DNA from 3 places in the Cytobacillus sp. FSL W8-0315 genome. Region 2 is predicted to be linked to each of the others. Evidence: riboswitches for the same ligand, from Rfam matches in the RefSeq annotation. Region 2 holds a riboswitch; each other region holds the start of a gene.

Region 1 (10,438 bases), 3.2 Mb from region 2:
AGAGGATGAAGCGCCAACACCTAGATGGACAGAGCGCTGGGGATTATGGATTGTGTGTATGATTGTCCTTGTCGGCATGGCTTATGTCATTCCATTGGTCGATTTTATTGTCAATGCTCCTCCAGGTTCACCTCCTTATAAAACCTGGTAAGGAAAGAGAGATAGCTCGGATGCAGGGCTGTCTCTTTCTTTTAAAAGGAAGTGATGAATCATGTTTCCAAAAAATAAAACGGCTTTTTCCAGCTTGGCTGTACTGGTGTTTGGCGTGCTCCTTTTTTACATTGGCACAGATGGCTTTCAGGCTTTCACTGCTGAAAAAGCCAGGGTTAATCAGTTAATGGATGAAAAGCCTCAGTTCCCGGATGTAACACTTGAAGATAATAACGGGAGGACCTATTCTTTCACAGAATTTGAAGGGAAGTATGTGTTTATTACCTTTTTATATACTTCATGCGGTACTGTTTGTCCTGAACTGGAGGTTAATATGTCTGAAGTATATAAACGGATTCCAGAAGAGTATATTGGCCATGATATTCAATTCCTGAGCATTAGTTTTGATCCAAAGCGGGATACTCCGGAAACATTGGATACTTACCGCAAGGCTTTTGGCAGTGACGGGGAAACGTGGAGAATGGCGAGGATACCGAAACAGCAGGAGCTTAAATCTTTGCTTGATCGATTTGGTGTCATAGTCATTCCTGATGAATACGGAAATTTTGCCCATAACTCTGCCTTTTATCTGGTGAATCCAAAAGGACACTTAGTTGAAGTCATGGATTACACCTTAATAGAAGCAGCGGCTGAAAGGGTGACGGAGATTCTCGAGAGCGGAGGGAAAGAATGATGAAGTCATCAGTTTACGGATTACTCCTGCTTCTTGGATTGATGCTCCCGCCTGCAGCTGATTTTCTGGAGTCCATCATGATTACCCATATGCATATGCAAATGCCTTTACTGGTGATCTCTGGCATATTCATGGCAAAGTTCTTTCAGAATCGCTTCACGGGATTTTTCTCAAAATGGAATGAAAACGGAGTGCCGGGTATATTGCTGTTTTCAATCATTATGGTGTATTGGTCTCTGCCAAGGACAATGGATGAAGCATTGACGCTTACGAGTGTAGAAGTCTTTAAATTTATCTCCCTTCCATTTTTGGCCGGTGTGCCATTGCGGGACAGCTGGCCAAAGCTAAGTTCATTTTGGAAGCATGCTCTCATTATTTTCTTTACTATCTTATTTTTAGCTCTGGGATGGCTATATATCTGGTCCCCTGTACAGCTTTGCAATAACTATTTGGTCATCGAGCAGATTACGCTGGGCTGGGGCTTTATTTCAACCGCGTTTGCAATGGTTGTATACTTGATTTATAGCTATGTTATGGATTTTTCAAAATATGAGTAAAAGAATGACTGCTGCCGTTCTTGGGAGCAGTTTTTACATTTATCAGCTTGTTTATCAGCTTCAATAAAATAGAATAATGGCAGGAAATCATAAATATATATGAGAAGGAGTGAGTAATTGGGGAGGGGATGACATGGCGGATCCAATAGTCGTTAGATCGCTGGATGAGATTAAATTTTGGTCCAGGATTATGAAAGAACATGCACTATTTTTAAGTTTGGGGTTTACCTATGAACAGAAACAATTAATTGCCGAAGCACAGCAATTTATCGCTCTATTTGAAAGAATCGAGGAAAAGCTGGCCAGATTTACAATCAACTCAGAACTTAGACAGGTTCAAGCATTTAATAACGAGGTTTATCAAGCAGCTGCTGCCATCTGGAGCTATAAGAGGAAAGTGCTGGGGCTGACATTAAGATGCGAAATCCGTTCAAATAATTTTCCTTTATTAATTGACCATATCAGCAGAGAAGCTGCATACTTTGCAAATCGATTAAAAGACCTCAACTCAGGGATACTCGCACCAAAACCGGAAGCCATTATAGAAGAAAATGTCTTCTTTCTAAGGATCATGGCTGACCATGCTAAGTTTATTGGCCATTTACTAGATCCTTCGGAAAGAAAGCTGGTAGAACAGGCAAGAGAGTTTAGCCATGATTTTGACCAATTGGTCTTTCAAGCTGTTGATCTTGACTCTATGCAGCCTGAATCAGAAACGAAACCAATACTTAGCCATTTTTTAAATGAGAATAAAATATCAGTTGCTTCGTTAAGGGACTTTAAGAAAACAGCCAGAGAATTAATAGAGGCATGCCGGATCAAAAGCAATATTCATCCTCTTCTGGCTGACCATACGTTTAGAGAAGCTGAGAGATTTTTGGAAATTATCGATTTGTTTGAGGCGAGTCTTAAGAAGGCATAGTTTTGCTTGGAAGATGGGCTGTTTCTTTCATGCTGTACAAATTCTGTTTCTTCTTTATGCACATTAAGATGATTCAAATCAAGCCAGCCTTTTATGGGGCTGGCTTAAATTTTCACTAGTACAACTTAATTGCACTTTGCTTATTTATTTAATAAAAGACAAAAAGATTGCTCTAGACCCACCCGAATTCCGCTTGGTAATATAATCAAGGGTAAAGTAGGAGGCTGGGGCATGGAAGAGGAAAAGTATCATAACCTTAAGTTAGGCGAGCGTGCTGCTTTTATTAGTATTGCAGCTTATATATGTCTTTCTGTACTAAAATTAACAATTGGATATGTGAGTGACTCTGCTGCTTTGAAAGCGGATGGATTGAATAATACAACAGATATAATTGCTTCAATTGCAGTGCTTATAGGGCTGAGGATTTCTCAGCGTCCGCCGGATAAAAATCATGGGTATGGCCATTGGAAGAGTGAAACCATTGCTTCCATGGTAGCATCCTTCATTATGGCTGCAGTAGGTCTTCAAGTTCTGCTTAATGCTGTTTCATCCATGTTTGATGGGGTTAATGAATCTCCTGATATAATTGCGGCATATACGGGAGTTTTTTCTGGAGCTGCAATGTACTTTGTATACCGATATAATAAAAAATTAGCTATTAAAATTAACAGCAAGGCCGTAATGGCAGCGGCAAAGGACAATATTTCAGACGCATGGGTGAGTATAGGCACTGCCGTCGGAATTTTTGGTTCGCAGCTGAACATGCCTTGGCTTGATCCATTAACAGCCATAGTTGTCGGGTTTTTAATATGCAAAACGGCTTGGGATATTTTTGTACAAGCCTCCCATGAGCTTTCTGATGGATTTGATGAAAAAAAGATTAAGCATTATCAGGATGTCATCAAAAATGTAGACGGGGTAAAAGGCATTAAAGATATTAAAGGCAGAAGCTATGGAAACAATGAAGTGATCGATGTGGTCATTTTGGTTAATTCCAAGCTTGATATTAAGGAAGCCCATGATATTGCGACACATGTGGAGAAAGTGATGATGAGGGATTATGGGGTTTATGATGTTCACGTCCATGTGGAACCGAATTAATAAAGAAATGCGTCTCTTAATGAGGCGCATTTCTTTTTCTAGCTGAACATTTTATCCAATTCCCGTAAATGATCATAGGAATTTACCAGTTGTTCAGGTACTATTTTTCTTCCATAATCCCATGAGTTTTTTTCTATTTCAGACATGAGCTGTTCTTTTTCGTCATCTTCTCCGTACAGTAGCGTTCTTATGTCATGTTTGTTTTTCTTGAAGTCCAGATAATACCCGATTTCATGGAATAGCATTAATTTAACCAGGTTCTCATCTGTTTCTTTAATTTTAAAATTAATTTTTGCAATGTAGCCGTTCACTTTCAGGTAGTTAAATTTAATTGTATTCGTTGAGACATTGTAGCTCATGGGTGCAGTAAGTGTATTGCAGAACTCATAGTTAATATCCAATTGGAACCCATCCAAGGTGTTTTTTATAATCTTTTCGATATCCCATATGTAAAGCACGTTTTCTGTTGAGCTCCTTTCTATTAATAGTTTAAGTTGATTATACAGACATTCATGAAAATCGTGATATGTTTTTCTGAAAAATAGGAACAAGCTACCATGATCTATATTGTTAGAACATATTACCGAGCTGGCTGCTGCAGGCATTTTTCAATATGTTAAGCTAAATGATAGATTTTCAATATTAGATTAAGAGCTTAACTTTATAGAAATCATGCCGGTTTGCAACGACTTTAGATAGGGGGATAGTGATGAATCGTTCATTTTACGCTCTTCTAGTAAGCCAGACAGCAACGAATCTTGGGTTTGCCCTGTACACGATGGCTGTTGTGCTGCATTTGTATAATGAAACAGGGAGCACAGCACTTTCTGCAGCCGTCACATTGATTAGTGTAATATCGAGAATGATCAGTAATATACTGCTTCCATCCATTTCGGATAGATTTCAGCCAGTAAATCTATTGAAGTTTTCCCAGATAAGCCAGATCGTTCTGATTGCTGGATTAATGATATTATTCTTGCAGCAAATGAAGGATTTTATGTTAATGGCTATTTTCTTAGTGTTGGCCCTTATATCCTTTTTCAATGGCTTTTTCTCGCCTATTAAAATGTCCATGGTAAAAGCTGTTGTTCCTAAAAAGCAAAGAGTCAAAGCGAATAGCCTGCTCTCAAGTGTTGACCAGACTTTCTTGTTTGCAGGGTGGACCTTTGGCGGTATCCTGTTAGCTTTCCTTGGCAAACAATCCACATTGATCATTACGATCATTCTGCTTGTTATTTCTATTCTAAGCTTGTTTTTGATAAAAAAAAGCGAATCACCTGCTGTGAACTCAAACTTCCGGATGCTGTCCAGTCTAACGGCTGGCTGGAAAATACTCCTCCAGGATAAAGGGCTTCGAGTCCTGATCATAATGGATTTAATAGAAGCTTGGGCAGGAACGATTTGGATTGGTGCAGTTACGTTAACCTATGTGGAGGATGCCCTTGGAAAGGGGGAGTCTTGGTGGGGTTATATCAACGGAGGATATTACTTAGGCACTATTGCTGGAGGAATCCTCATTTATCGGCTTTCTTATTTACTGCAAGGCCGTTTGATTATTTTTATGCTGATTGGATCCAGTGCTTTCGGGATTCTTACCTTGGGGTATGGTTTTATTTCGAATCCTTTCTTAGCGCTGCTATTTGTAATATTGATGGGACCTGCCTATCAGCTGCGGGATCTTGCGCAAACCACTATGTATCAAAATAGTGCAGATGAAACAATGCTCACGAAAATTCTTGCTGCTAAATCTGTCTTAAACGAATTGATTTTCGTTTTCTCCATTTTGGGCATAGGGGTCTTAACTGATCTAATCGGTGTTCGGCTTATTTACATTTTATCAGGAATATTATTAATCATTTCGTCCATTTTTGGTTTTATTCAGCTGAAGCTTCAAGGTAAAGGTAATGCATTAGAAGCGGAGGGCTAAAGGCAATGGGGAGCTGCCGGCAATAGCCATTTTTTGAAACTTTGCTGTTTGTGATCCGTAAATATAGGTAATCGACCAATTCCTCGCGGGGTGAAAATTTGGAAAATAAAAAACAAACGGTTGTTTCCATTTCAATGATGAAATTGCAGGTTTATTTATTCATAGCAACGATTGCGCTGGTATTTGGGGTGCTCTTTTTACATGCCGTAATATATGGCGGAGGAGAAATGTCTTTTGATCTTATAGGTATGCTATTATTTTTAGCTGGTATGGCCGTTATCGTTATCTTGCATGAAGCCATCCATTTGGCAGGTTTCCGCTATATTGGCGGTGTCCCATGGAGCGAAATGTCCTGGGGAGTCAATTTGAAATTGGGTGTGGCCTATGCTCATGCTAAACAGCCAGTGACGGTTCAGCAAATGAAAAAGGTTTTAATGCTGCCATTCATTCCGACTGGCTTATTGCCCCTTGTTCTTGGAATTGTACTGAATATGCCTGGATTATCGATATTAGGGGCGATATTGACAGTTGGATGTTTTGGAGACCTTGTTTTGTATAAAAAGCTCTTAAAATTTCCAAATGATGCTCTTGTCATTGACCATCCGACTAAACCGCAATTTACGGTTTATGAATAGGCTTCAATTCATATGTTTAAGAACTTTTATGTTTTTTGTCCCACACAATAAATAGCTGGGTGAAAAAGAAAGCAACCAGGGCCGCCAGTGATGATATTAGAAGGTTTCTCATTGAATCCAGTCCATAAAGCTGGATCCCTATCAATTTGGATGTATTTGTACACAATCTCCAGTTTTCAAAAACAATGGCTGTCTTATGAAAAAATGGAAAAAAGACGCCGAACAGCATGAGAAAATAAATATACTTTTTCATTATCCTATTCCTTTCTTTCTGATCCTAATAGAAGGATATGATGTCGATCCTGCTGTTAGTATTAAATGAACAAGAAAAAAGGACAGTCCCCGAGCTGTCCTTTTTCAGTCTATTCTTTTTATGCGTCCCTCAATCGCGGAGCTGAATGGCTGTGCTGAATTCTGTATATAGTCCACTAGTGCATCTATATCACTTGGTCCGGTCACTCTGTTCGTCCCTTTTCGGAATACTGTAAAATTGTCTCCGCCATCAGCGAGATAGGTATTTACAGTGACCGAATAGATCTTGTCCGAATCCAATTTTGTTCCGTCAGGAAGATAAATATCTTTTACTTTTTCACCGGAAGGCTGGCTGTCATACCAGGAATAAGAGAAGCCGGAAATCTGAAGAATTCTTGTTGAATTTGGCTGCCATTGCTGATTAAGGACATCACGAATTTGGCTGCCTGTTAGGTTCATTTTGACAAGGTGATTGCTGAAGGGGAGGACGACATATAAGTTTCCCCATGTAACTCTGCCGGCGTCAATGTTTGCCCGGATTCCTCCCGGATTGATGAAAGCGAAATCTGTGTTCATCACTGCCCGCTGGGAATCGGCAATAAGATTGCCCAGGGCTGATTCACCGCTTCTGTTTTGTTCGGCTGTGATTGGAATGGCAGCAGTGCCAATATATCTGTTCACCGAGGGTTCAACTTTTCTTTCATAGCTCTCGATCATCCTGGTTATGTCGCTTGCGGGCTGGATATTCTCTTGAAAAACATTCACAATTTCAGCGTGTTTGCGGACAATATCCTTTGTCTGGGGATCTATTTCTATATCTACATCAGAAAAGGCAGTGCCATATGAGTAGGCCTGCACAAGAAGCTTTCCATCTACCACACTGTTCAGATAGGCATGACTATGGCCTCCGAAAATAATGTCCACTTCGTCATCCGCCTGATGGGCCAACTCTATTAACGGGCCTCTTGCATGCTCACCATTTGGTTCTGATTTTCCAGGAACATGCGCTAGTACCACAATGGCTCTTACTCCTTGTTTTTTAAGTTCTCGGGCATACTTGTTGATGGCTTCAGCTTCATCGGTGAAGATCAGATCTTTCACACTGTTTGGCGCGGTAATAGCCGATGTTTCTTTCGTGATGACTCCGATAAATCCAATTGGGATCCCGCTAACGTTTACTATTTTATATGGAGGAAGAAAGGGCTTGCCTGACTTTTGACTGATGACATTGGCTGCAATCCATGGGAAATGGGAACCGGAATAAACTTTTGCCGCTGAAGGGCTGCTGCCACTTAGCAGGCGAAGCAGTTCATCAGATCCTCGATCAAATTCATGATTACCGATAGTTCCGATATCAAACCCCATCTTATTCAAAAATTCAATAGTCGGTTCATCCCGCAGAAGAGCGGATACTGGCGGGCTAGCTCCAATCATGTCGCCAGCATGCAGCAAAAGGGTGTTTTTATTTTCAGAAGCACGCTGCCGCAAATAGGCAGCGAGGTAATCAGCGCGTCCTGCCGGTCTGCCGTTAACCTGCCGAGTGACATTCAGCTGCCCATGGAAATCATTAATGCCCAGCAATTGAATTTGCTTGTATGGTGCTTCTGTACGTTCTTCAACATGGCCGTGATATTCTTCCGAAAGACCCTGCTGATCCCCTTGTTCTTTTTCAGCGGGCTGTCCGCTGAATAGAGGCATTCCCAGGAAGCTAAATAAAATAAGGGTGAAAAGTACTCTCATCATTCATCCTCCAGTATTTGTGGCAGGGATAGTATTTGCAGATATCAGGGATTTAATCGGATGGTGGGCTATTAAGGATCAGAAAAGTTTGGCCTCCTGCTAAAAGGGTAAGGTCTTAAAGAAACATAATACTGCAAAAGGAGATGACAATACATGAATTATAAGAAGCTATGGCTATCAGTTCCATTGAGTGCAGGATTATTGTTGGCAGGATGCGGAACGGATGAACAAGATCCGCCGCCGGAAACGGAAGATGTGGAATTGGAAGATAATCAGATGGAAGAAAACAATAATGAAGATAATGAAATGCAGGATCCTGGCACATCAGAAGAATCTGATATGGAGGAGCCCGGCATGAATGAAGAATCACCACAGGATGAAGAGAGTATGGATGAAAGTGATATGGATATGAATGATGAGGAGTCTGACGGGAACTAACCCGCATAATTCACGGAAAACGTCTGCCACTGACAGGCGTTTTTGATATTCATTCAGAAGTAAAAAAATTGAATTAAGGAAAACGGGGTAAGGAGCAGAATAAAGGCAAAATTTTTCATCTGACAGAATTCTGAAATAATTCCTTTCATTTGTTTCCGCAATTCTGTATACTAAAATTGAATTTAATAGCAATAACTAGGGGTGCCCAATAGCTTGGGCTGAGAAAGAAACGCGCTAAAGTTTCTTGACTCTTTGGACCTGATCTGGATCATACCAGCGTGGGGAAGTTAGAATGTGCAAAAGTTTCTTTGTGCAAAGACATCTTCGGTTAGCCGGTCCATCTTTATGTGGACCGGCTTTTTTACATATCTGGCACTTCCTTGGTTCCAGGTCTCGTCCTTATATTTTTATAAGGGAGAGATGATCAATGACGGCAAGTTCATTAAATCAAAAGAGCATTTCCATTATGTCGTGCTTTACTGGCAGCAAAAAAGTCTATGTGGAGGGATCCAGGCCTGATATAAAGGTTCCAATGCGTGAGATAGAGTTAAGTCCTACTTCCGGAACTTTTGGAGAGGAAATCAATGAGCCGGTTCGAGTATATGATACGAGCGGACCTTATACGGATCCTCAATATACGGCAGATCTAAAAAAAGGGCTTCCTGCTCTGAGAAGCCGGTGGATTCATGAACGCGGGGATGTTGAAGAGTATGATGGGCGGAAAATAAAGCCCGAGGATAATGGGTACCGCGATGAACATGATCCGCGTGCTAATCATAAAGTTTTTCCTGGCTTATCCCGCAAGCCATTGAGAGCAAAAAAAGGAAAGAATGTTACCCAGCTTCACTATGCAAAAAAGGGGATCATTACTCCTGAGATGGAGTATATAGCCATTCGGGAAAATATGGATCCGGAATTTGTGCGGTCTGAAGTAGCAAGAGGGCGGGCAATCATTCCTTCCAATATCAATCATCCTGAGACAGAGCCGATGATCATCGGAAGGAATTTCCACGTAAAAATTAATGCGAACATTGGAAATTCTGCTGTTTCATCCTCTATTGAGGAAGAGGTAGAAAAAATGACCTGGGCTACTCGATGGGGAGCAGACACGATCATGGATCTATCTACAGGCAAAAATATTCATACCACACGTGAATGGATTATCAGGAACTCTGCCGTTCCGGTCGGCACCGTGCCAATTTATCAGGCACTTGAAAAAGTTAATGGCATTGCCGAGGATCTTACGTGGGAAGTTTACAGAGATACCTTAATCGAACAAGCTGAGCAGGGGGTTGACTACTTTACCATTCATGCAGGTGTCCTTTTGAGGTATGTTCCGCTGTCGGCAAAACGCTTAACCGGAATTGTATCGAGGGGCGGATCCATTATGGCCCAATGGTGTTTGCATCATCATAAAGAAAACTTTTTATATACACATTTTGAAGAAATCTGCGAGATCATGAAAGCCTATGATGTGGCCTTCTCACTCGGGGATGGGCTGCGCCCGGGATCGATTGCAGATGCCAATGACGAGGCTCAATTTGCAGAGCTCGAGACACTTGGGGAGTTGACGAAAATTGCATGGGAACACGATGTACAGGTAATGGTGGAGGGACCTGGCCATGTTCCAATGCATTTAATTAAAGAGAATATGGATAAACAATTGGAGATCTGCAAGGAAGCGCCATTTTATACACTTGGGCCCCTAACAACAGATATAGCTCCAGGATATGACCACATTACCTCTGCAATCGGGGCTGCCATGATAGGCTGGTATGGTACGGCAATGCTTTGCTATGTTACTCCTAAAGAACATTTGGGTTTGCCAAATAGAGATGATGTACGCGAGGGTGTCATTACTTATAAAATTGCAGCGCATGCTGCAGATCTGGCAAAGGGCCACCCGGGAGCACAAAAAAGAGATGATGCCCTGTCAAAAGCCCGGTTTGAATTCCGCTGGAGGGATCAATTCAATCTGTCGCTTGATCCTGAACGCGCATTGGAATACCATGATGAGACATT
Region 2 (10,438 bases):
AATAGATATCAAGACACATGATTAGCAAGGACATATTCTTTTTCCCAATTCCGGCTGTCTGATATTTCAGCTGATAAAGAATGCAATGAGCATCTCGATGCAATATGACTGAGTGATGGCGGATAGGGGCTTTTTCTTATATGACCTATTATGCAGCTCAGAGCCATCTCATAGTCGAATTGCTGGCAATAATTAAAATAATAATTAACGATTTCGTTTTTGATCCGAAAAGGCGGATATATTCTTTCAATAAGAACAAAAAGCTTCAGCATCTCTGTTTTGTTCATTTACCCCATCCTTTATGATTAATGTTAATTCAATTATTGCCTTTTTTACTAAAACAATACCCCTGCAACTGGCAGGGGTTTCGCTTTAGATTTCCAATTTAAGCGCTACCGGGCAATGATCGCTGCCCATAATGTCGCAGTGGATCTGTGAATCTAGTATTCTTTCTTTTAGCTTTTCGGACACAATAAAATAATCAATCCGCCAGCCGATATTCCGCTCTCTTACCTTGGCCATGTAGGACCACCAGGTATATGCTCCTTCCGCTTCGGGATATTTATAGCGGAATGCATCAACAAACCCGGATCCAAGCAGTCTTGTCATTTTTCCACGTTCTTCATCAGTAAAGCCTGAGTTGCCCCTGTTGGATTTTGCATTTTTTAAATCTATATCGAAATGAGCCACGTTTAAGTCCCCGCACATGATCACAGGCTTAATCTGATCCAGGCCAAGTAAATACTCCCGGATCCGCTCTTCCCACTCAAGACGGTATGGAAGCCGGGCCAGGTCACGCTGTGAATTCGGAGTATAGACATTAACAAGATAAAAGCCTTCATACTCAAGCGTGAGAATCCTGCCTTCAGGTTCTGTTTCGTCATCGCCCAATCCATAGCGAACAGAGAGCGGCTCTTTTTTTGTAAATACAGCTGTACCGGAATATCCTTTTTTTATCGCATAATTCCAGTATTGGTGATAGCCTTCCAGTATGAGCTCGATCTGTCCTTCCTGCAGTTTGGATTCCTGAATGCAAAATATGTCTGCATCCACTTCTTTGAAGTAATCCATGAATCCTTTTTTCACACATGCCCTTATGCCATTCACATTCCATGAAACGAGTTTCATTGCTATTATATCTCCTTATGTTAAAAAATCTGTCTGAATACAACATTACCACGGATATTCAATACTTGCACAGTTAAAGTACTGTAACGGGAATGGCAAACAACAAAAATTACTGGCAAATGCAGCATACTTTAATTAGCGGTGCTCTATTGCCTGAATATCATGGTACCGGCATTCATTTGCACTAATTTGACCTTTTCACCCCGCTTAATACTTTCATATAATGATGCCGTCAGCTCAAAGGCTTTGCCATTATCCAGCCGAATCCAATATTCTTCATGCGTGCTGAAGTTGCTCAAGTAATTATCAACCGAGGTCTGCCGATATTTTTCCTCTATTCTACCTTCGAATTCTGCGATATGAGTTTCCTCAGCCACAAGACCTGAAATGAAGCCATAATAGACGACCAGCATGAAAGCTGCCACTTGAACATAGAGGCCTGATTCCATCCACTTTTTCAATTGTTCATCCCTCTGTTTCTATTGTTTGTTAGTGAGCTATCCTCAATAGATTGGGATAAACCTTAGAATTTCAAACATGCATACAATAAAAAATGCCCAAATCAATGGGCATTTCTCATTATTCTATTTACTGAATCATATAACTTGGCGGCTGCTTTTTCTGGTGAATCCGCCTGGCTGATTGCAGAAATGACAGAAACACCGTCTGCTCCTGCCTCAATTAGGGGAGATGCATTTTCAGAAGTAATTCCGCCTATTCCTACAACAGGAATTTGGATGTCGGCAGATCTTAATTCTGTCAAAAAAGTAAGTCCCTGTACTGCTTTGGCATCTGCCTTTGTGGATGTCGGATAAATAGGCCCTATGCCAATGTAATCTGCGCCTTGACGGATCGCTGTTTCCGCTTCCTGCATGCTGTGCACTGAGACTCCCAGGATTTTGCTGCCAATTTTCCTGCGGACCACATCGGCTGCTTCATCGTCCTGGCCTATATGGACACCATCTGCATTTATTTTAACTGCCAATTCAATATCATCATTGACAATAAAAGGGATATTGCTCTGTTTGCAGATTGCTTGAAGCTTTTTTGCGAGCGATTCCTTTTCTTTACCATGAAGGCATCCTGCTCCTTTTTCACGGAATTGAAATAACGTAATGCCTCCCTTGATGGCTGCTTGAAGGACATTTTCAGGATTCTGGCAGCAATTTGTGCTGCCCATTATGAAGTATACTTTTAATAAGCTTCTCATTGCCTGCGGATTAACAGCCATATACTTCAGCCTCCTTCTTCCTTTTATTGAACGCCCAGTGATTGGTAGGTCCATGACCGCTGCCAATTCCTAAATCATTTTCAATTGCTGCCTGGATGAATTTTTTTGCCCGATCAACAGCCTCTGGCACGGTAAGACCGTCAGCGAGGCCAGCGGTGATGGCAGCCGAGTAAGTGCAGCCTGTTCCATGTGTGTTGGCTGTTTGTATTCTGCTGCTTTTAAATTCCGAAAAACTTTCTCCGTCAAAAAGAAGGTCTGCTGCTATGTCTTTTGCTTCATCATGGCCGCCTTTTATGATGACATTTTTCGCTCCAAGGTGATGCAGTTTTTTTGCTGCTTCTCTTTTATCCTCTAGTGAACGAATTCTTATGTCCGTTAAAACCTCTGCTTCTGGAATATTCGGGGTAATCACCAGAGAGAGAGGGATAAGATGCTTTTTCATCGCTAATATCGCTTCATTCTGAAGAAGACTTGCTCCTCCCTTTGCTATCATTACTGGATCTATGACGACATTTTTCCAGCCGTATCTCACAATTTCATTGGAAACACTCTCGATTATATCTGCACTAAAAAGCATTCCTGTCTTCACAGCGTCAGGTCTGAGGTCTTCTCCTATCGACTGAATTTGAGCAGAAACTGCCTCTGCTGTCATTGGATAAACTCCTTGAACACCCTTGGTGTTTTGAGCCGTTACCGCAGTTAAAGCAGACATGCCGAAAACACCGAGTTCCTGAAATGTTTTTAAGTCAGCTTGAATGCCCGCGCCGCCGCCGCTATCAGAACCCGCTATGGTTAAAGCTTTGTTCACTTTCATTTATATTGCCTCCTAACTGGTCGTTTTTCAAAAGAGCCATATGATTCAACATCTGCAGCTGAAATGTTATATAAGCTATTCAAAAACTCTATTTGGAAAGTGCCTGGTCCTTTGCCATCCGATTTTTCTGCTGCGATTTCGGCTGCAGAGCCATAAACGACCAATGAAGTTACTGCCGCTTTTACAGGATCCTTTTCAATAGCAGCGAAAGCTCCTATTATTGAAGTAAGAAGACATCCGGCACCCGTTACTTTCGTTAGAAGAGGATGGCCATTGTTAATGGCAAAAGTGGATTTTCCATCTGAAACGATATCCTGTTTTCCTGTAATAACGGTTACTGCACCAAGTTCTTTTGCTGCCGACTTAGCAAGCTCTGAAGTGTTACCTGCTGCTTCAATTGCATCTACGCCCTTTATACTCCATTTCTGTCCTGCCGCGTTGGCAATTTCTGCAGCATTCCCTCTTATGATGGTAATATCTAACTCTTCTAATATTCTTTTAGCTGTATCTGTGCGATAAGCCGTGGCGCCGACACCAACCGGGTCGAAAATGACTGGAACCCCATGCTGATTTGCTGATTTACCCGCTATGAGCATACTTTTTACTTCTTTTTCTGTCAGTGTTCCCATATTGAGAACCAATGCACCAGCTATTTTAGCCATTTCAGCTGCCTCTTCATGTGCATATGCCATTACTGGTGATGCCCCAATTGCCAGCAGGCCATTTGCAGTAAAGTTTGTTACCACCACATTTGTAATGTTATGTACAAGAGGGTTTGACACTCTTACTTTTTCCAATAGACTGCTAAACTCCTGAATGTTCATCTAATATCCTCCTTTAATTCATAACTAATCCGCCATCTACAACCAGATTTTGTCCAGTAACTGCCCTTGCCCATGGAGAAGCGAAGAAGACTATCGCATCAGCCACTTCTTGAGGATCTGTGACTTTTCTTAATGCAGTCGAGTTTTCGATAATTTTAAAGACTTCCTTAGAGGTCGAAGCACTGGCATCTGTCGTTTTTAACAAACCTCCCGATACCATATTTGCCGTAATTCCATATTGGCCCAGCTCATTCGCCATATTTCTGGTGAAGCCTAATAAAGCAGCTTTGCTGGTCGTATAGTCATGATAGGGTACAACTGGATGCTGGAATAGATTGGTGCCGACCGAGATTACCCTGCCAAACTCCAGTTTTTTCATATCTTCAAGACCTGCCTGAACTGTGTTCAATGCTCCCAGAATTGCACCTTCCAGCTGGCTTTTGTAATCGTCCCATTTAATTGTTTCTGCATCTTTTTTCGAAATAGGGTCAAATTGAAAGTTTACCAGTGCATTATTGACTATAGTTGTAATGGGAGCTCCAAAGTGTTCCTTCGTCTCTTGAAACATGGAGTTCACTTGAACACTGTCCCGAATATCAGCACGAATGGCAATGGCTTTTTCGCCAATTTCCTTCTGCAGAGCATGGGCTTTTTCCTCGCTATGGAAATAGTTAATGACAACTTTCGCTCCTTCTCTCGCGAATGCTTTTGCGGTTTCTTTGCCCAGCCCTCTGCTGCTGCCTGTAATAATGACAATCTGATCGTTAAGATTCATAGAAAATCCTCCTTATTGATAGCCAATTCATCTGTTTTAGAGAACAAAATAAAAACCAGATCCGCAATTGGACCTGGCTGAATAATCTAAGAGAATTAGTCGTTCCCCGCAATTACTACTTTCCTACGCTGGTATGATCCAGATCAGGTCCGAAGGGTAAAAAACAGTCCGGTTTCTTTCTCAGCCCGCGCATCGGGCACCCCTAGCAGTAAAACTATTAAGTTGGCTGTTTTCATCTTAGCCTGAAACGTTAAATCTGTAAAGTCTTGCAATTCTGCCTGTTCCTCTTTAAGGTGTAAATAGAAATACATAACTTGGAGGAATTAAAGAATGGCTGAACACCAATTCCAATTAAAAGCATATTGGCCAGGACTTCGGAATGATGTTGGAGAAATTGAAACAGGCGGGCTTAAAACAAAGGTTTCCATTCCGCCAGAAATGGAAGGACCCGGAATCGGAACAAATCCGGATGAAATGCTGCTGGGGGCAGCGGCAACTTGTTATATTATTACCCTGGCAGCTATGATGGAACGAAGTAAACTCGAGAAAGAAAACCTTACGATGGAATCAACCGGTATTGTAGATGTAACTAAAGGTGTGATTACATACAAGAAAATTATTCATCGCCCTGTTATTTTGTTACAGGCGGATGCGACTGAAAAGGATCATTCACTTGCGCGCAAGCTGGCGCAAAAAGCTGAAGCATCCTGTATGATTTCCAGGGCGATTAAAGGTAATGTAGAGGTAGAATTAGAAGAAACGATTCTAACTGCCAAAAATCCTTCGAAATAACCAAAAACCGGCATGATTGCCGGTTTTTATTCTTTAAAGAGCCCACTTTCGGATTGCCTGTGCAACACCAGCTTCATCATTAGTTCCCGTAATAGCATTCGCTGTTTCTTTCACAATATCCTGCGCATTTCCCATTGCTACACCCCAGCCTGATTCCTCGATCATGGCAATATCATTTAAGCTGTCACCCATCGCCATTACATTTTCCATCGAAATGCCAAGAAGCTCTGTTACCTTCTGGATACCTTTAGCTTTATTGATTCCAAGAGCATTTACCTCAATATTAGTTAAGCTGGAATTTGTAATCTCCAGATCCCCTTTTGTTTGAAGCTCTTTATGAATGAGTTCCCTGATTTCATCATCTGATATATCAAATCCAAATTTAAGCCATTCATGGTCATGAATATTTTCAGGCATTTCATTCGTCCAAACCCGTTCGCAGCTTGTTGCCCAGAAATTAGTCTTATGTGACTGGGATAGGTTCCACATCCACTCCATTATTTTTGAATCAACTGGAGTCCTTGAGATTGATTCACCATCAGGGCCAAATATTTCACTGCCGTTGACTGTGATCAAGTAGGAGTTCAATTCCAAAGAATCGGAATGGTCGCCTGCCGTAAGCCTGGATCTTCCAGTGCTCAAAATAACTTCAATTCCTTTTTCCTTTGCCTCTCGTATGGCCTTACGGTTTTCATCAGGAATTTCCCCTCTGGAATTCAACAAGGTTCCATCCATATCAAGAGCGATTAATTTGATCTGTGGAGCAATATTTGATTGTGACATAATAATCTCCCTTCTTTCTTGCACAATATAGCCATTATATAAATAAACAATCCTCCCATCAAAAACAAAGCACTTGGGCAGAATCATTTTTTCAATATAGGGATTATTATTCCCAATCTAAATGTAAAGGCTGGAATTACTCAATAAATGAGGTGTTGATGAATGCCTCCCATATTATTTTTGCTCCTACTGTTCTTAACCTATGCATTGATGTAGATTTATTTATATAGGAGCCTCCTAAATGGTCTCCGCTTTTTTTGAATAAGCTTAATAAATGCCAAAAAGTTGAAGCGATTTTCTTGCATCTGTCGTCTAACTGTCAGTCAAACAAAAGGCAGCCGGAATAGGCAGCTGGCATTTTAGCAAGGAGGCAGTCATGTGAGCTCTGATGAGTATGTAAAGCGGTCAATTGCTGATCAAGTAGACCGTGCTCTCGTTCTTGAAATGATCATGGATGAGTATGGTACCGTTTTGAAAAGATTGATATACAGCTATGTGAATGATTGGAATGCGGCCAGTGATTTAACACAGGATACCTTTATTACTGTTTATGAAAAGCTGGAAAGTTTCCAGCAAAGATCTTCTTTTAAAACATGGATTTTCACAATTGCTATTAATAAAAGCAAAGACTATCTTAAAAGCTGGCATTACCGCAATATGGTCATGAATGAAAAGGTTTTTTTCCTGAAAAAGGCTAGAGAAAAAGATCCGGAAGCATCATTTCTTGAACGGGATGAACATCAAGAATTGCTGAAAACGATTGAATCCCTCACAGTAAAATACCGGGAAGTCTTCCTTCTCCATTATTACCAGGATCTCAGTCTGGCAGAAATAAGTGAGACCCTTAATATCCCTATTTCTACTGTTAAAACAAGGCTGTACAGAGGACAGGAAAAAGTGAAGAAGATACTATCTGCTTCAGAAAGAGGTGAACAGCATGGCTGAACTGAATCAGGAAGTGAAGAAAGTATTGAAGGCTGCATGGACGAAAGAATCTGTTTTCACAGAAGAGGAAAAACAGAGAGTTAGAAACCGGATCGGCACTTTTGCTGTTAGAACCAGAAAAAAAGACTATGTTCCAAAACTTCTTTCTGCAGCTGCCGCTGCCGGGTTTGTCATACTGATAGGCGGGATTGCCGGGATTCAGACAGATGTATTGAACAAGCAAAATGGACAGGAGACCGCCATTGCAGATAAAGGTTTTTATCCCGGCCTTGCAGATGGCGCTATGCTAAACAACTGGAAATTGAATAATTTCGAGAAGGACTCATACGGGCACCTTTCTGCAGCTTTTACTGGGAAGGCAGAGGTCACAGGCACTCTGGATTTCCAGGAAGAAATTGTATACTTTCTGCCTGATCATGATTCCTTAAAAGTACTGCCGCTCATGGATGGCAAGAACATAAAAATAACTTTTAATGAGACGGATCAGGAGAAGCTAAAAAAGGTGTTCGGTGTAACCGAACCAATTACAGAAGAGAATGCTTCTTTAATTATAGGTGGATATCGCGCTGGGGAAGGCTCTGTTCATCAGGCTGAAGTCTTAGAGGTGGCAACTCCAAAAGATCCTCAAGTGGAAGCTGTTCCATTTCAGCTGGCCCTAAATAATAATATGGAACTGGTCCTTCGGGAGCCATTAAACCATGTGTTTAAAGAATTTTCTTTAAGAGGAACGGATGAAATCTTAAGAGGTTTAAGCCCGGCAGAAGTATTCCAGCTCTATCTGTTTGCAGAGGAAATTGAGGATTATTATACTCAATATGCATTGTTTAACCATGATCAGGATATCGGAAAACCGTTTCCTTCCCTGAATCATTACCTTGATGCTATAAACGAGTCTTCATCTATCCCAGAAAAACAGACATTATTGCATCGAGTGAAGAACGCCCGTTTAGAAGAAGTCATTATCGATGACTCTTCAGCTTATATTTCCATATCTGAAGAGGATGGGTTTGGCTTCGGCCTAAGCAAAAACAGTGAAGGAATATGGAAAGTAAACTGGATGCCAATCCAATAAATTGGCTGAGCTTGTACCTCTGATGGTGCAGGCTCTTTACATTTACCTAAATAGGCCTCCAAAGAATACGATGATGGCTAATACGGATGAAAGAAACAGGGTGAGGATAATGGAAAATAATACATGAAAGCCCGCCTGCCAGTTTTGGACTTTCTTTAAGACAAAAACACTCACGAAGAAGACAAGGACTGTCAGGAGCAGGAGGAGCGTAAATGGACGATGGCCTATTTTATTCAGATAAATATCATACAGAGGCGAAAAACCCAGCATCAAAAATAACCCGAGACATATAAACGATAAGATGAAAACAAAATGGCTTAATTTTTCCGGCATGGTTAGTCCCCCTTCTCTAAAATGATCTTCTCTTTAATAAATTGTATGAAAACATTTGATTATATAAAACTTGTAATTCATTCATTGTTTTTATATGGTATAAATATCTTTAGGTATACTAAATAAAAAGAAGGTTGTTTTGTGAATAAGAATTTATTGATCACCTTACTATCTGCTGTATTTGGTGCAGTATTATTTTCTTTATTGCATATTCCGGTCGCCTTTTTGCTTGGTGCATTGACTGCCGTTATGATTGGGAGCCGGCTCAGCAGGATTCCGTTTTATTGGCCAGCAGGATTTCGCGATGCCGGGATTATCATCGTCGGATACAGCATCGGCCTTTCTTTTACACAGGAAGCGGTCCTGCTTATCCTGCAGAAGCTCCCTTTTATTTTGCTCATTACCGTTTGCATGGTTCTCTTTAGCGCCATATCTGCACTTCTTATTGCGAAATTAATGGGCATCGACTATCCCACAGTTTTGATCGGCAGTATTCCCGGAGGTCTGTCCCAAATGATTCTTCTGGCAGAGGAAGTCAAAGGAATCGATATCACGGTTGTTACCTTTATGCAGGTCGCACGGCTGACCATGATTATCTTCATCGTCCCTATCCTAGTATTCGGACCTTGGCTGAATGTCTCTGTCGGTCCCGGTTTTGAAGCTGCAGAACCTTTATGGGGTGATTTATTCCCTGGTATTTTACTCTTTGTCTTCGTTTCTTTTACCGGCATTATCCTAAGCAAACGCCTGAAGCTCCCTACCCCGTACCTTCTTGTTCCGATTATGGGAACAGCGGCCCTTGTCATTTCCGGTATAAACGGACCCGAACTCCCGCCACTTGTTTTGGATTTATCACAGCTATTAATCGGGGCTCACATCGGCATGATGATGAAGCCTGAAAAGCTGGCAAATAAATTTAAAACCATTTCACTGGCTGCCTTAAGCGGCCTGCTTCTCATTACGGGTTCGGTGCTGCTTAGTTTTATGATTATGCACTTTTTTCACCTTTCCCCTGCCACCAGCTTTTTGAGTCTTGCACCCGGAGGCATGGACCAAATGGCCATAATCGCCCATGAAACCGGCGCAGACTTAGCCATAGTAACAGGCTATCAACTATTTCGGCTGTTTTTTATATTCTTTGTAGTACCTCCATTTTTAAAATGGATCTTTGTAAAGTTTAAGAAATTAGCATCCTCAAGCTAAAAAGAAGGGACTGCAAGCGGCAGCCCCTTCTTTTGCTATTATTCTAGTTAATGACAATGGCCTGTGAACCCATCAGCTCCCAGGCTTCAATAAACTGCTGTTTGGGCACCTTTTTATTTTTTGTGCCATACGGGTCGTTAATATAGATATATTCCTCGTCATATCCGGTAATTGCAACACTATGCATCTGGAATGTCACATCAACTGGTCCGCCCGGTGTATTCCAGGTTTCGAAGGATGCTGCGGGTGATAGGCTTGCAGTTGTTATAATCCAGACCGGCGAACCTTCTGCAATTTTTTCGAGCAGCACTTTAAAGGGCTTGCCAGTCAGATTCTCAGCACGTTCAGGAAAATACTTTTTCGCCAGTTCGAAAATTGGCCCCTGATAAACGCCTAATCCTGGTCCATCCTCCATGTTGCCGACAAAGCCTTCATTTGGATTCCCGTATTCACCTCCGCTATATCTAAGCGGCACCCGGTTAATTTCCTGTGCTAATTTATTTTTAGATACTTGAATGCCTTCATAATTTATAATCAT
Region 3 (10,438 bases), 3.1 Mb from region 2:
AGGCTTGAGGCTTTTTTTCTTTATTGGCCTTTATGCAGCACGTTGCATGCGCTAAGCAGATTGCCATCCGGATCCTTAAAGCCAAATCCTCCAAAGCCATGTTCCTCATTAATATTAAGCGGACCAACTTCAATGTTTTTCACCTGCAGCCAATGATGGAACTCTTCTAAGGATTGTGTATAGAAATCAATGATGCTGTGTTCGACACCATTATGGGAATTGGAAAAAGATAATGACTTTCTGTCTTCGGTTTCTACAAGGAAGATTGTTGGAACACCCTTTGCTTGAAAGCTTAGCATAGCATTTTTCTCACCTTTGAATTCAACTTTAACACCAAGAACCTCTACATAAAATGCTACTGACCGCTCCAAGTTTGAAACTGGTATCTCAACAGTAGCAATATGTGAAATAAACATTTGGACCCTCCTTTTATATCGAGTTTTTTACCTATTTTACAGAGTGCAGGAAAAATCCTGCTAATTATGCGTGAAATGAAAGTAATGAGTACATATTAATTTAAAGAACCATAAGGAAGGAGCAAATGAGTTGTCTGGAAAAGATGAGCAAAATAAGAAACAGACACAAGGCCCAAAAGAAGAGAGGGAACTTGTCAATGAGTTTGGAAAGTATAAAGGGGATCAGCCGGTTCCGCAGCCTAAGGATTATGATGAGATAGAGTATTAAAAAAGCAGGATAAGTCCTGCTTTTTTAATATTTAAGTCTCTGGCCTTAGCTTATTTTAATGCTAAGGGAGCTTAATCCTCTTTGTATTCTCTTCTAAACTATAGTTAAGAAAAGCAAGAAGGGGAAAATGTATGAATGGAAAAATTGAAGTTAGTTTTCATGGACTTATCATTTTATTAGCATTGTATATATTGTTTAATTATATGCCGACACTTTTGCCGGCTTATAAATGGGGTATTATTGCAGGCATGGCTGCCATATTAGTGATGGATTTTTACTTTTTTGCTGCAGGCAAGTTATCCCGATTGAAATACAGCAGACTGGCACTTATTTATATGTTCTGTCTGCTGTTAATAGTTTTTATGACCTTTTATTTAACAAAAATACTTGTTTTGACTGATGCCTATGGGCTCGAGAGAATGCTGAGGGAATATGAAGCGGAGGGCAAGCTCATCTTTTTCCTGGTTTGCTTTTTACAGCCTATTCTGTTGCCGCTTCCTGAAGCCGTAACACTGCCTGCCGGAAGTGCCGTATTCGGTCCCGCAGCCGCTGCCTTTCTTGGATTTACAGGTACACTTTCGGGGATTATTGTTATGTTCTTGACTGCAAGGATAGGAGGATTAAAGCTTGTATCCCGGTTTATAAAAGAGCGGCATCTGATCAAATACCAAAAATACATGGAGAAAAATGAAAACACCATACTAATGCTGATGTTTGTTATTCCGATATTGCCGGATGAGATCATTTGTGTTGGAGCAGGAATGGGTGGTGTTTCATTTAAAAAGTTCCTGGGAATTGCGTCTATTTCCAAAATGTTAACTTCCTTGCTGCTGGCTTACTCGCTTTCATTGGCCAATGCCTTATCTTTATCTGGCTCACAGCTTTTATTAGTCGTTTCGGTTGTGATAGGGGTATTTTACAGTGTATCCCACTTGTATAAAAAGAAGAAGGATAGAAACTATTAGGACTGTCTTTAACCTTTAATGGTTCCTCCTATCGCTGTCAGCGAAACTATTCAGGCAACGATAGGATTAATCACTTTAGATAGATGCGAAGATTCCCGATGCTTTGGCGACCAGCTGATCCTGGTCGTTATAAATCAGGCAGTCTGTGTGGTTGAGGGTGCGCCCCCTCTTCACAAGGTGAGCATTGGCGATAAGAAATTCACCTGTCGCCCCCTTTAGGAAAGTGACCTTTAAATCAGCTGTCACCACGGATTGCATCTGGTTTTCATCCGGCTCGAAAATATTCCCCATCGCTACATCCGCAAGAGTGGAAATGACGCCTCCATGAACCAGCCCCGCGCTGTTAATAAAGAGCGGCTGAATTGGCAAAGTCACTTTCATATTGCTTTCACTGACTCTTTCGTAATGGAATTTCAGAAATTCATCAAAAGGCTGTTTGATTAACATTTTGTACACTCCAATTTCATTAAGGTTAAAATGTTTATTCATGATTTTTTGTGAAATCCCTGCTTATTGCGGCTAATTTGTATAGGAAAGGCTGTAACTGCGAATTTATGATTTTATTAGATGGTTTCATAAAATCTGAAAAAGTGTTATTATTTTCAATAAATTCAAAAAAGGCAGGGCTGGAATATGGCAAAAGTAGAGAATATTAGTTTCGCAGAAAACTTTCCTATTTCATTTAAGGAACTGGAAGAAGAAGCAGAGAAAGTGATGGGAGCTGGCGGATTTGGCTATGTCCAATCAGGAGCCGGGGGAGAAGAAACGCTGAAAAAGAATATCGAATCCTTTGCAAAATACTCAATTGTACCGAGGATGCTTAGAGATGTATCAGTGCCGGATATAAGTGTGAATTTATTTGGAAAAACGTATCCTTATCCAGTATTCCTTGCACCTATAGGAATGCAGCGTCTTGAACACAGTGAGGGAGAGCTTGCATCTGCCCGGGCGGCAGCTTCGTTTGGAATTCCTTTTATCCAGAGCACGGTATCCAGTTATTCCATTGAAGAAATCGCAAATGCAACAGGCACGAGTCCAAAATGGTTCCAATTATATTGGTCCAATTATGAAGATGCTGCGTTCAGTATGGTGCGCCGGGCGGAGGAATCAGGCTATGAAGCAATTGTGTTAACAGTAGATACGGTGATGATGGGGTGGAGGGAAGCTGATCTAAGAAACAATTTTTCACCGTTAAAGCTTGGCTATGGAAAAGCAAACTATGAGAGTGACCCGGTCTTTATGGCCACTCTCCATGACGGTGATGTAGTTCAGGGAATCCTTGATAATATCCATCATCCAACCTTGAGCTGGGAGCATATTGCTAGGTTAAAAGAGAAAACAAATCTGCCGATTCTATTAAAGGGTATTCTCCATCCCGAAGATGCCAGGCTGGCCGTTGAAAAAGGGATAGACGGAATCATAGTCTCCAATCATGGCGGCAGGCAGCTTGATGGAGTGATTGCGGCGATTGATGCGCTTGGACCGGTTGTGAAGGAAGTCAAAGGAAGAATTCCAGTATTGTTTGACAGCGGCATTCGCCGCGGTTCCGATGTGGTCAAAGCACTGGCATTAGGAGCCGACGCAGTTTGCCTGGGAAGGCCGTATGTGTACGGTTTGGCCATTGGCGGGCAGAATGGAGTTGAAAAAGTACTTGCCAACTTTATTGAAGAAACAAAAGTGTCACTTTCTCTGGCAGGAGTCGGGAGTCTAAAGGAAATGGCAAGTCTGAAGCTACTTCGATAGTTTCTCAGCAGAAATCGAAGAGCGCTTAATACATTGATTGCACCAAGAAAAGTATATAAGCAAAAAGATTGATGACAGTGCCGGAATAATTTGTTAAGCTTGAGATAGCTTATCAAACTAAATATCTATGCAGCTACTAGGGGTGCCCCGAATGTGCGGGCTGAGAGGAAAGCGCGTTATAGCTTTCTGACTCTTATGGACCTGATCTGGTTAATGCCAGCGGAGGGAAGTAGGATTTGACTATATGTCAATTCATATACTTAAACCAAGCCAGGTCCTTAAGGGAATCTGGCTTTTTTGTATACATACTTCCCATCCTGATAAGCAATCAGGCGGCCCTTTAGAAAGGAGGTTTAGATGAACAGAACCCGATTGTTAACTACGATGGCTTTATTTGTAGCAATTGGGACACTGGGATCCCATTTGCTCTGGTTTCCGGCAGGCATAGCCAAGGCCTATCCGGTGCAGCATGCGGTGAATGTATTGGCAGCGGTGACGCTTGGCCCCCTGCCTGCAGCAGCTGTGGCATTTATGATTGGCCTGCTTCGTAATTTGCTTGGATTCGGGACGCTGCTTGCGTTTCCAGGCGGCATGATCGGAGCGTTTTTGGCAGGTGTGCTTTATTTGAAGTTCGGCCGGAAAATATGGGCTGCTGTAGGAGAAGTGGTAGGTACCGGCATAATCGGTGCATTGTTTGCAGTCCCTTTTGCAAAGGTTCTCATGGGAAGCGCAGCTGGGGCATTCTTCTTTGTGCCGCCATTCCTGGTCAGCAGCATTGCCGGTGCGGCCATAGGCTGGATGGTTTTGGCAAAGGTTAAAGAGAAGAATCTGGTTCAGAATATATGATGATTTTGAGCTGGCGAAGCTGGATGAGTAAGCAGCATAGTAAAGAAATCTGACTTAATGAGCGATTTTCAAGAGTTATAAGCGAAATCCCAAATTTATGAGAGAAAAACGTCAAGTTAGAAAATCGGTAAAAAACAATTAAAATGTTAGAAAACTGCTAGGGGCGCTACGGCTGAGATAAGGAGCTTTTCCTTTGTCCCTTGGAACCTGATCTGGATAATGCCAGCGCAGGGAAGCAGTGAGGACCTCGTTTTATATCCTCATGCTTTTTCCCCGGCAGCTTCTGTAATTAATAAGGAGGCTATTTTTATGACTTTTTCAGAGATTCTGCGCAAGGAAAATGAAGATTTGTTTCAGCTGATATTTGAGCACCCATTTGTCCAGGGTATCGGGAGAGGGGACGTGCCGAAAGAGGCACTGGCCCATTACATTAAAGCGGACTTTGAGTATCTGAATGCGTTCATGCATATTTATGGGATTGCCATTTCAAAGTCAGCAGAGCGTAAGGATATTGCATATTTTAATCAGCAAATAGAATTTGTATTGAACAGCGAAGTACATCCCCACCATAATTTCTGCCAGCAGATTGGCGTGGATTACGAGGCATTGCAGGGCTATCCGCTCCCTCCAACAGCTGATCATTATGTTAAGCATATGATGTATCATGCCCACACAGGCGGCATGGGTGAAATCCTTGCTGCATTATTGCCTTGTCCATGGACTTATTGGGAGATTGGGCTTGAACTCATGAAGCAATATGAGCCAGATGAGAACCATCCGTTTTATCCATGGATCTCTTTTTACGCAAATTTAAGGGTCGAAGCTGTGACCATGAATATGAGAAACCGTTTGGATGAGCTTGCTGATGCGGCATCACCGGAAGAAAGGCAGCGAATGAAGGATGCTTTCCGAAAAAGCTGCCAGCTGGAGCTTGGCTTCTGGGAGATGGCTTACACCTGCGAAGAGTGGCCGGCAGGCAATCCTTCAGCAGTAAGATAAGAAAAGCGCAAGCGCCTCGCTCAAAAAGGAACGCAGGCTAAGAGCGCAACGTCCTCCCAAAAGCTACCGCTTTCGGTCGTGCGATGTATCGCTGCCGTAGCTTTCCTTGTCCTGTGGCAACGTCTGCATGACCCACATCCTCCCATAATCTGCCGCTTTTGGTCGTGCGATGATTATGCTGACGAAGCCTTCCTTGTCCTGCGGGCCTCAGGGATAAGACGGTTCCTTATGGCCCCGGGTTCCTAGGAGCCGGAGCTAGACAAGCTTGTGACCTCAAGGGGGGAGGCTGCTTGCGCTAGACAGTTATCGAAGTTCAAAATTTTATACTTTCGTATTTAATAAGAAAAACGCCTGCATCTGCTTTATGGCAGTGCAGGCGTTTTTTCAAAATCCCATCTGTAATGAGCGGTAATAGGAGTCTTAAAAGAAGAGAGTTTTACTTCTGCTGCAAATGGTGTGGAGTTATGTATGACATATGGAATGCCATCTTTCGTCCGTTTGTCAGATATGATGGCAACATGGTCGAATTTAGGAGAAAGGAAAACCACAATGTCACCCGGCTGCCATTGCTGAAGGTTCTTAATATCTCCTGGAATCAGTTCTGTTGTTAATGACTTTGCGAAGCGGCTGAAAAAGACATTCTGGTTTGGCACCCTCCTGAAATCAATGTTTGGATCAGGATTGCCCTTCACTCTTGAATACAAGTCCGTATTCTCGGCGATATCCTGATCAATAAGATCCTTTATGGTTACATCAGCCCCCTGGAAACCCCTCCAAACCACATCTGTACAGACACCTTCACCATCGGGCGGATATCCTCCCGCATAGTAGGCACTTTTATATGGCGTGCGCTGTTCCACTTCTTTTCTGGCTGTCAGGACCATATCAAGCGGATCGGCAATGCCGTTTTGATTAGAATCGGCCTTTGAATAAGCAGCAGGCACTTCCATTTTCTTAGCCAAAGGATTTTCAAAATGAATGCCGATGGAATCCAGAATGATTCCGCTTCGGAAAAAAAGAATGAATAATAACAGTACTGCGATAATGGAACCAAACACTCTTTTTATCATAAAAGTCTCCTCATGTATTTTAATGATTAGACGGCACTATTTTCCAATAAGTTACATGAGGTATGATAAGATTGCTATAAGAATACATAAGAGAGGGGATATCATGGCTCATCATATAGGGATATCGGGAAGCGTCATTTTGTCAGACAGCAAGCTGTTTCCTGAACTTTTTAAACGTCATTTGCCGCATATTGAGATAGGCGAATTTCAAGATGAAGAATCTTTCCGCTGTTTTATTGAAATGCTGGGTAAAACAAACAAAAGCTTTGGTTTTCATTCGCCTCTTTTCCGGGGACAAAGCAAATACGATCTGCTGGAAAAGATCCGTATAAATCCGAAGGAAGCCTGGATCCAGTTTGAGACGGAAGTGGAAAGAATGTCCCGGCTTGGAGCTGAATACATATTGGTGCACTTTCCTTACTTTAAAAAGGAAACCAATGGGAATCCAGCAGAGATCATTGAGGAGGGACTCAAGAAACTCAGTTTTTTTCAGAGTAAGTATGGGATTATGATTGTGTGTGAACCTAAATTGGGATTCCAGCAATCGCCAGCAGGGATTCATTATCTTGACCGCTTTCCTGTAGAGACATGGAAGAAATACGGACTCAGCCTCTGTGTCGATATTGGGGATTATATATTGGCCGCAGGCGAGAAGGCCATAAATTATATAGAAAAATGGTCCGAGTTTGTAAGAGTGGTCCATTTACATAATGTTGAATATCAGGGTGATAAATATATTTGGGTGCCTGTGCATCCATCTCATGAGAATGATGGCAATCATCATAAAATTAAGAAGCTGATGGATTTTTTAGCTAAAGAATGCAAGGATGTATTTTTTGTCATGGAATACACTCCACACACGAACCCTCCGGAAAAAATGGTAGAAGAAGGGATCGGGTGGGCAATAGAGGTGATTGAGGAAGGGTCTGTTAGTTAAGGAAGCAGGCCGCCTGGCATTAATTTTGTGCACGTTGAAAATAAAAGGTTAATGATACCTTGTATGTATGCTTAGTTATATGTGAAATTAATCACAACAGAGAGAGGAGGTTCATTTATTTCTTATGCTGGGATTTAAAATAAAAACGGCCCTGCAGGCTTCCATTCTTTTTACATTTGGTTTTTGGCTTCTCTTTTTCTTGTCTGAAGGGGAACTGTTTTCTTTCTTCCTGATTATGATTTTTTTTTTACTGCTTTTTCGGAAATGTGATATACGGTGTTCCAGTGTCGCTGCTTTCTGAGGTTTTTACTAAGAATCTAGCAATATGGCGGTTTCCCGCGGCGGCATTTATACATACCATTTTGGCTGCTGTCACTTATTTTATTATGGAAGGGTTTGCTTTTTACATATTAATTGCTTCGGTGCTTTTCTTTTTAGTGGACGAGTGGCGGAAATGGGACCGCGAGATGCCAGGGGGGTGGAGGATTGCCTTGAATGCAGCTGGTCTTCTCATCGCCTGCCTGCTGCCGATGGGGGGCTTTTGGATGCTTCAGCAGGCAGATTTGGAAGAAAAAACTCATGATCTTTATCTGATTCCAAAAGGGTATGCTGGTCAGGTGAGAATTGTTCATGAAATAGAGAATGCCCCTGTGCCTGTGACAGAAGGGAAGTACGATGTATTACGGGTGAATGATAGAGGATATGCCATTACCTCTTTACCGCAAAGTAAAGGATATATTGATGATTTGTACTATTATGTGGATAAAAAGGGGAAGCGTGAAGCGATATCAGAAAGCTGTATTTCATATGGCGGATCAGGCGGTGTACAGGGAGATGGTTATGAATATTCGTATACCTATTTTTCGGTTGGCTGTGATGAGAACATGGATGATCAAGGAACTAGCCCTGGGATTGAGGATATTCTTTATGAAGAGGGTTTGATTAATCAAACGTTTGATTGAAATGGAAAACAGCCTGAAGATTCCAGGCTGTTAATTATTTATCGCAGTCTTACTTCCAGAGCCCAGCTGAGCGAAGTTTCACTTTAAAGTGGGGATAGCTCTTATGGAATGTACAGTTTCAGGCGTTTTTCTGCCGGTGCTTTTAATTGACATGAACATGGCATAGTCCAATGGGCAATTGACTTTTGCCAGATAGGAATCAATGTGTTTTCTTAGACTAAGTATAGCTTCTTCATTATTAAGCTGTTCAGCAATGTGCTTGTCATTAATGACAAGCACCAGATTTTTCTCAAGCAAATAGTCCAAATTGATTTCCTCTTGTCCGGGGAGTGAGGTATGGACCAGAATCGGAAGTTTCTTTTGCAGTGCTTCACTAATTGTAACTCCGCCTGGTTTGGTCAAAATAGCATCGGCTTTATTATATAGCTGGTTCATTTCAAAAGGGTCTTCAATATATCCAATGGGCTCGATATGCTTTGAATCGAGTGCTTGGAGTGAGCTATATAATTCGTCATTATTTCCGCAAAGGATCAGAAATCGAATATGAGGAACCTTCTGCATAGCGACTATAAAATCACAGTTTACTAAGCCGCTGTTTCCTCCTGCAACCAGAATATGGCGTATCCGGTTATCTTTCTTAAATGGAACCTGAAGGTGATACGCAGAATGAACCGGTATGCCTGTTACAAAAATTTGCTCATCAGGAATATTGTGCTTTTTAATAAGCTTTTCCTTCGCCTCGGGATGAGGTACGAAATGAAAATCAATTCCCCGTTTTCCCCATATATCATTAATAAAAAAATCCGTGTAAACATTCACCGCCGTGACGTCCCGGTATCGTCCCTTTTGCTTTAGTGAACTGATGATTCCAGATGGAAAAGAATGAGTGCAAAATATTAAATCCGGATTTTCTTCATCAAGGAACTTCTGCATTTTTCGTTCAAAATAATAGGATAGAACCTGTAAATCAGGCTGCAATTTAAAAGGGTGCTGCTTATACATAATGGTGTAATATAATGCCCTGTAAAGGAAAGGGGCACCCAGGAAACCTTTTAAATATATCCCTGATACCAGCTTCTCAAGCTTATCACTGCAATAGGAAAGAAAGTCGACTATTTTGATTTCAGCATCAGGATATTGGCTTTGAATATTATCCTGAATTGTTTTGGCAACTTTTGAATGTCCCGTGGGGAATTGAAATAATGGGAGCAGCAGAACTTTCATAATACCCTCCTCTCTGTCACTTGGATTTATTTTTTGCATACTTAAAGAGCATGTAGATTGCGAATATAACTAATAATAAAACCCCGAGATATGGAACATATTCAGGATTTATATCAAATAGGCTTCCTGCAAAGTATCCCGCGGCAATTATAGGGAGCACCCAGCTAAGGGAGCCTGCAGCAGAATATAGAAGGTACTGATGAAAAGGAACTTTTGAAATGCCGGCAAAGTAAGGGCTTATCTGACGTATTCCCGGCATATAAAAACCAGCAAAGATCATGAATCGATGATTCTCCATGTACTTTTTCTGGGCGGTATTCCATCTCTGTTCCGTGATCCCAATATATCTGCCATATTTTTTGAGAAAGGGCGTACCTGCTTTTTTACCGATCCAATACGCTGAAAGCATCCCAAGCAGCACACCTGCTTCTGCACAGACAGCGGATTCGGCAAAGCTTAGTTGATGATTTCCAATTAACACGCCAATCAGGAATAATAGCGATTCTTCCGGAGCAGGAATGCCGACAATCCCGAAAAATAAAAATAAAAAGATAATCCAATACCCGTAGGACGAAATAAATTCAATAATTGTTTCAGTACTCATGTGCGATGCCCCTGATATCCTTCTTTTAAAGAAACAAAATGGATCCCTTTTAGTGCTGACTGCTGCAAATACTGGTCCAGATGGCCGATCATATATTCAGGTGCATTGGAGTCTGCGCCAAGAGTTTCACCGCTGTCGTGGAGAAGAAAAATCCGGCCAGGCACGGTTTCTTTTGCCAGCGACTTTGAAAGGGTGTTCCTGATATGCTGGATCTTCCAATCCTTAAAAATGCCCGACCACATAATAATCTTATACTTTCTTGCCATCCAGAGGGTAAATAAATTGAAGTGTCCCCATGGCGGACGATAAAAATAGACTTCTTCATTAATCGTTTCTTCAATAACTTGTTTTGTTTGCTCCAGCTGTTTTTTTAAAGATCCCGGTGAAAGGATCCAGCTTGAGAC

What was found. A riboswitch is a leader RNA that binds a small molecule or an ion and turns the genes downstream of it on or off. The one in region 2 is predicted to bind thiamine pyrophosphate.
Region 1: linked by a shared signal. The riboswitch ahead of thiC (phosphomethylpyrimidine synthase ThiC) and the one ahead of MKY20_RS17275 (3-oxoacyl-ACP reductase) in region 2 are both predicted to bind thiamine pyrophosphate.
Region 3: linked by a shared signal. The riboswitch ahead of tenA (thiaminase II) and the one ahead of MKY20_RS17275 (3-oxoacyl-ACP reductase) in region 2 are both predicted to bind thiamine pyrophosphate.

The regions. Positions count from the first base shown of each region.
Region 1 is NZ_JBBOOC010000001.1:226,711-237,148, reverse strand. Features, by position in the region: gene MKY20_RS01390 (cbb3-type cytochrome c oxidase subunit I) at 1-151, shown strand, start outside; gene MKY20_RS01385 (SCO family protein) at 212-844, shown strand; gene MKY20_RS01380 (hypothetical protein) at 841-1,401, shown strand; gene MKY20_RS01375 (DUF2935 domain-containing protein) at 1,535-2,323, shown strand; gene MKY20_RS01370 (cation diffusion facilitator family transporter) at 2,555-3,424, shown strand; gene MKY20_RS01365 (hypothetical protein) at 3,463-3,882, opposite strand; gene MKY20_RS01360 (MFS transporter) at 4,134-5,351, shown strand; gene MKY20_RS01355 (DUF3267 domain-containing protein) at 5,450-5,986, shown strand; gene MKY20_RS01350 (hypothetical protein) at 6,003-6,239, opposite strand; gene MKY20_RS01345 (bifunctional metallophosphatase/5'-nucleotidase) at 6,344-7,978, opposite strand; gene MKY20_RS01340 (hypothetical protein) at 8,132-8,416, shown strand; TPP riboswitch at 8,604-8,718, shown strand; gene thiC (phosphomethylpyrimidine synthase ThiC) at 8,844-10,438, shown strand, end outside.
Region 2 is NZ_JBBOOC010000001.1:3,381,306-3,391,743, reverse strand. Features, by position in the region: gene MKY20_RS17305 (hypothetical protein) at 9-287, opposite strand; gene xth (exodeoxyribonuclease III) at 373-1,128, opposite strand; gene MKY20_RS17295 (hypothetical protein) at 1,275-1,589, opposite strand; gene thiE (thiamine phosphate synthase) at 1,691-2,359, opposite strand; gene thiD (bifunctional hydroxymethylpyrimidine kinase/phosphomethylpyrimidine kinase) at 2,349-3,173, opposite strand; gene thiM (hydroxyethylthiazole kinase) at 3,170-3,997, opposite strand; gene MKY20_RS17275 (3-oxoacyl-ACP reductase) at 4,011-4,772, opposite strand; TPP riboswitch at 4,876-4,986, opposite strand; gene MKY20_RS17270 (OsmC family protein) at 5,103-5,564, shown strand; gene MKY20_RS17265 (Cof-type HAD-IIB family hydrolase) at 5,598-6,347, opposite strand; gene MKY20_RS17260 (sigma-70 family RNA polymerase sigma factor) at 6,726-7,292, shown strand; gene MKY20_RS17255 (hypothetical protein) at 7,285-8,364, shown strand; gene MKY20_RS17250 (hypothetical protein) at 8,407-8,697, opposite strand; gene MKY20_RS17245 (AbrB family transcriptional regulator) at 8,839-9,900, shown strand; gene MKY20_RS17240 (C39 family peptidase) at 9,944-10,438, opposite strand, start outside.
Region 3 is NZ_JBBOOC010000001.1:286,013-296,450, reverse strand. Features, by position in the region: gene MKY20_RS01750 (VOC family protein) at 21-416, opposite strand; gene MKY20_RS01745 (hypothetical protein) at 547-684, shown strand; gene MKY20_RS01740 (TVP38/TMEM64 family protein) at 816-1,649, shown strand; gene MKY20_RS01735 (PaaI family thioesterase) at 1,725-2,096, opposite strand; gene MKY20_RS01730 (alpha-hydroxy-acid oxidizing protein) at 2,283-3,392, shown strand; TPP riboswitch at 3,521-3,637, shown strand; gene thiW (energy coupling factor transporter S component ThiW) at 3,750-4,238, shown strand; TPP riboswitch at 4,388-4,489, shown strand; gene tenA (thiaminase II) at 4,548-5,237, shown strand; gene MKY20_RS01715 (DUF1287 domain-containing protein) at 5,600-6,307, opposite strand; gene MKY20_RS01710 (TIM barrel protein) at 6,411-7,244, shown strand; gene MKY20_RS01705 (DUF6843 domain-containing protein) at 7,736-8,206, shown strand; gene MKY20_RS01700 (MGDG synthase family glycosyltransferase) at 8,285-9,430, opposite strand; gene MKY20_RS01695 (DedA family protein) at 9,447-10,034, opposite strand; gene MKY20_RS01690 (polysaccharide deacetylase family protein) at 10,031-10,438, opposite strand, start outside.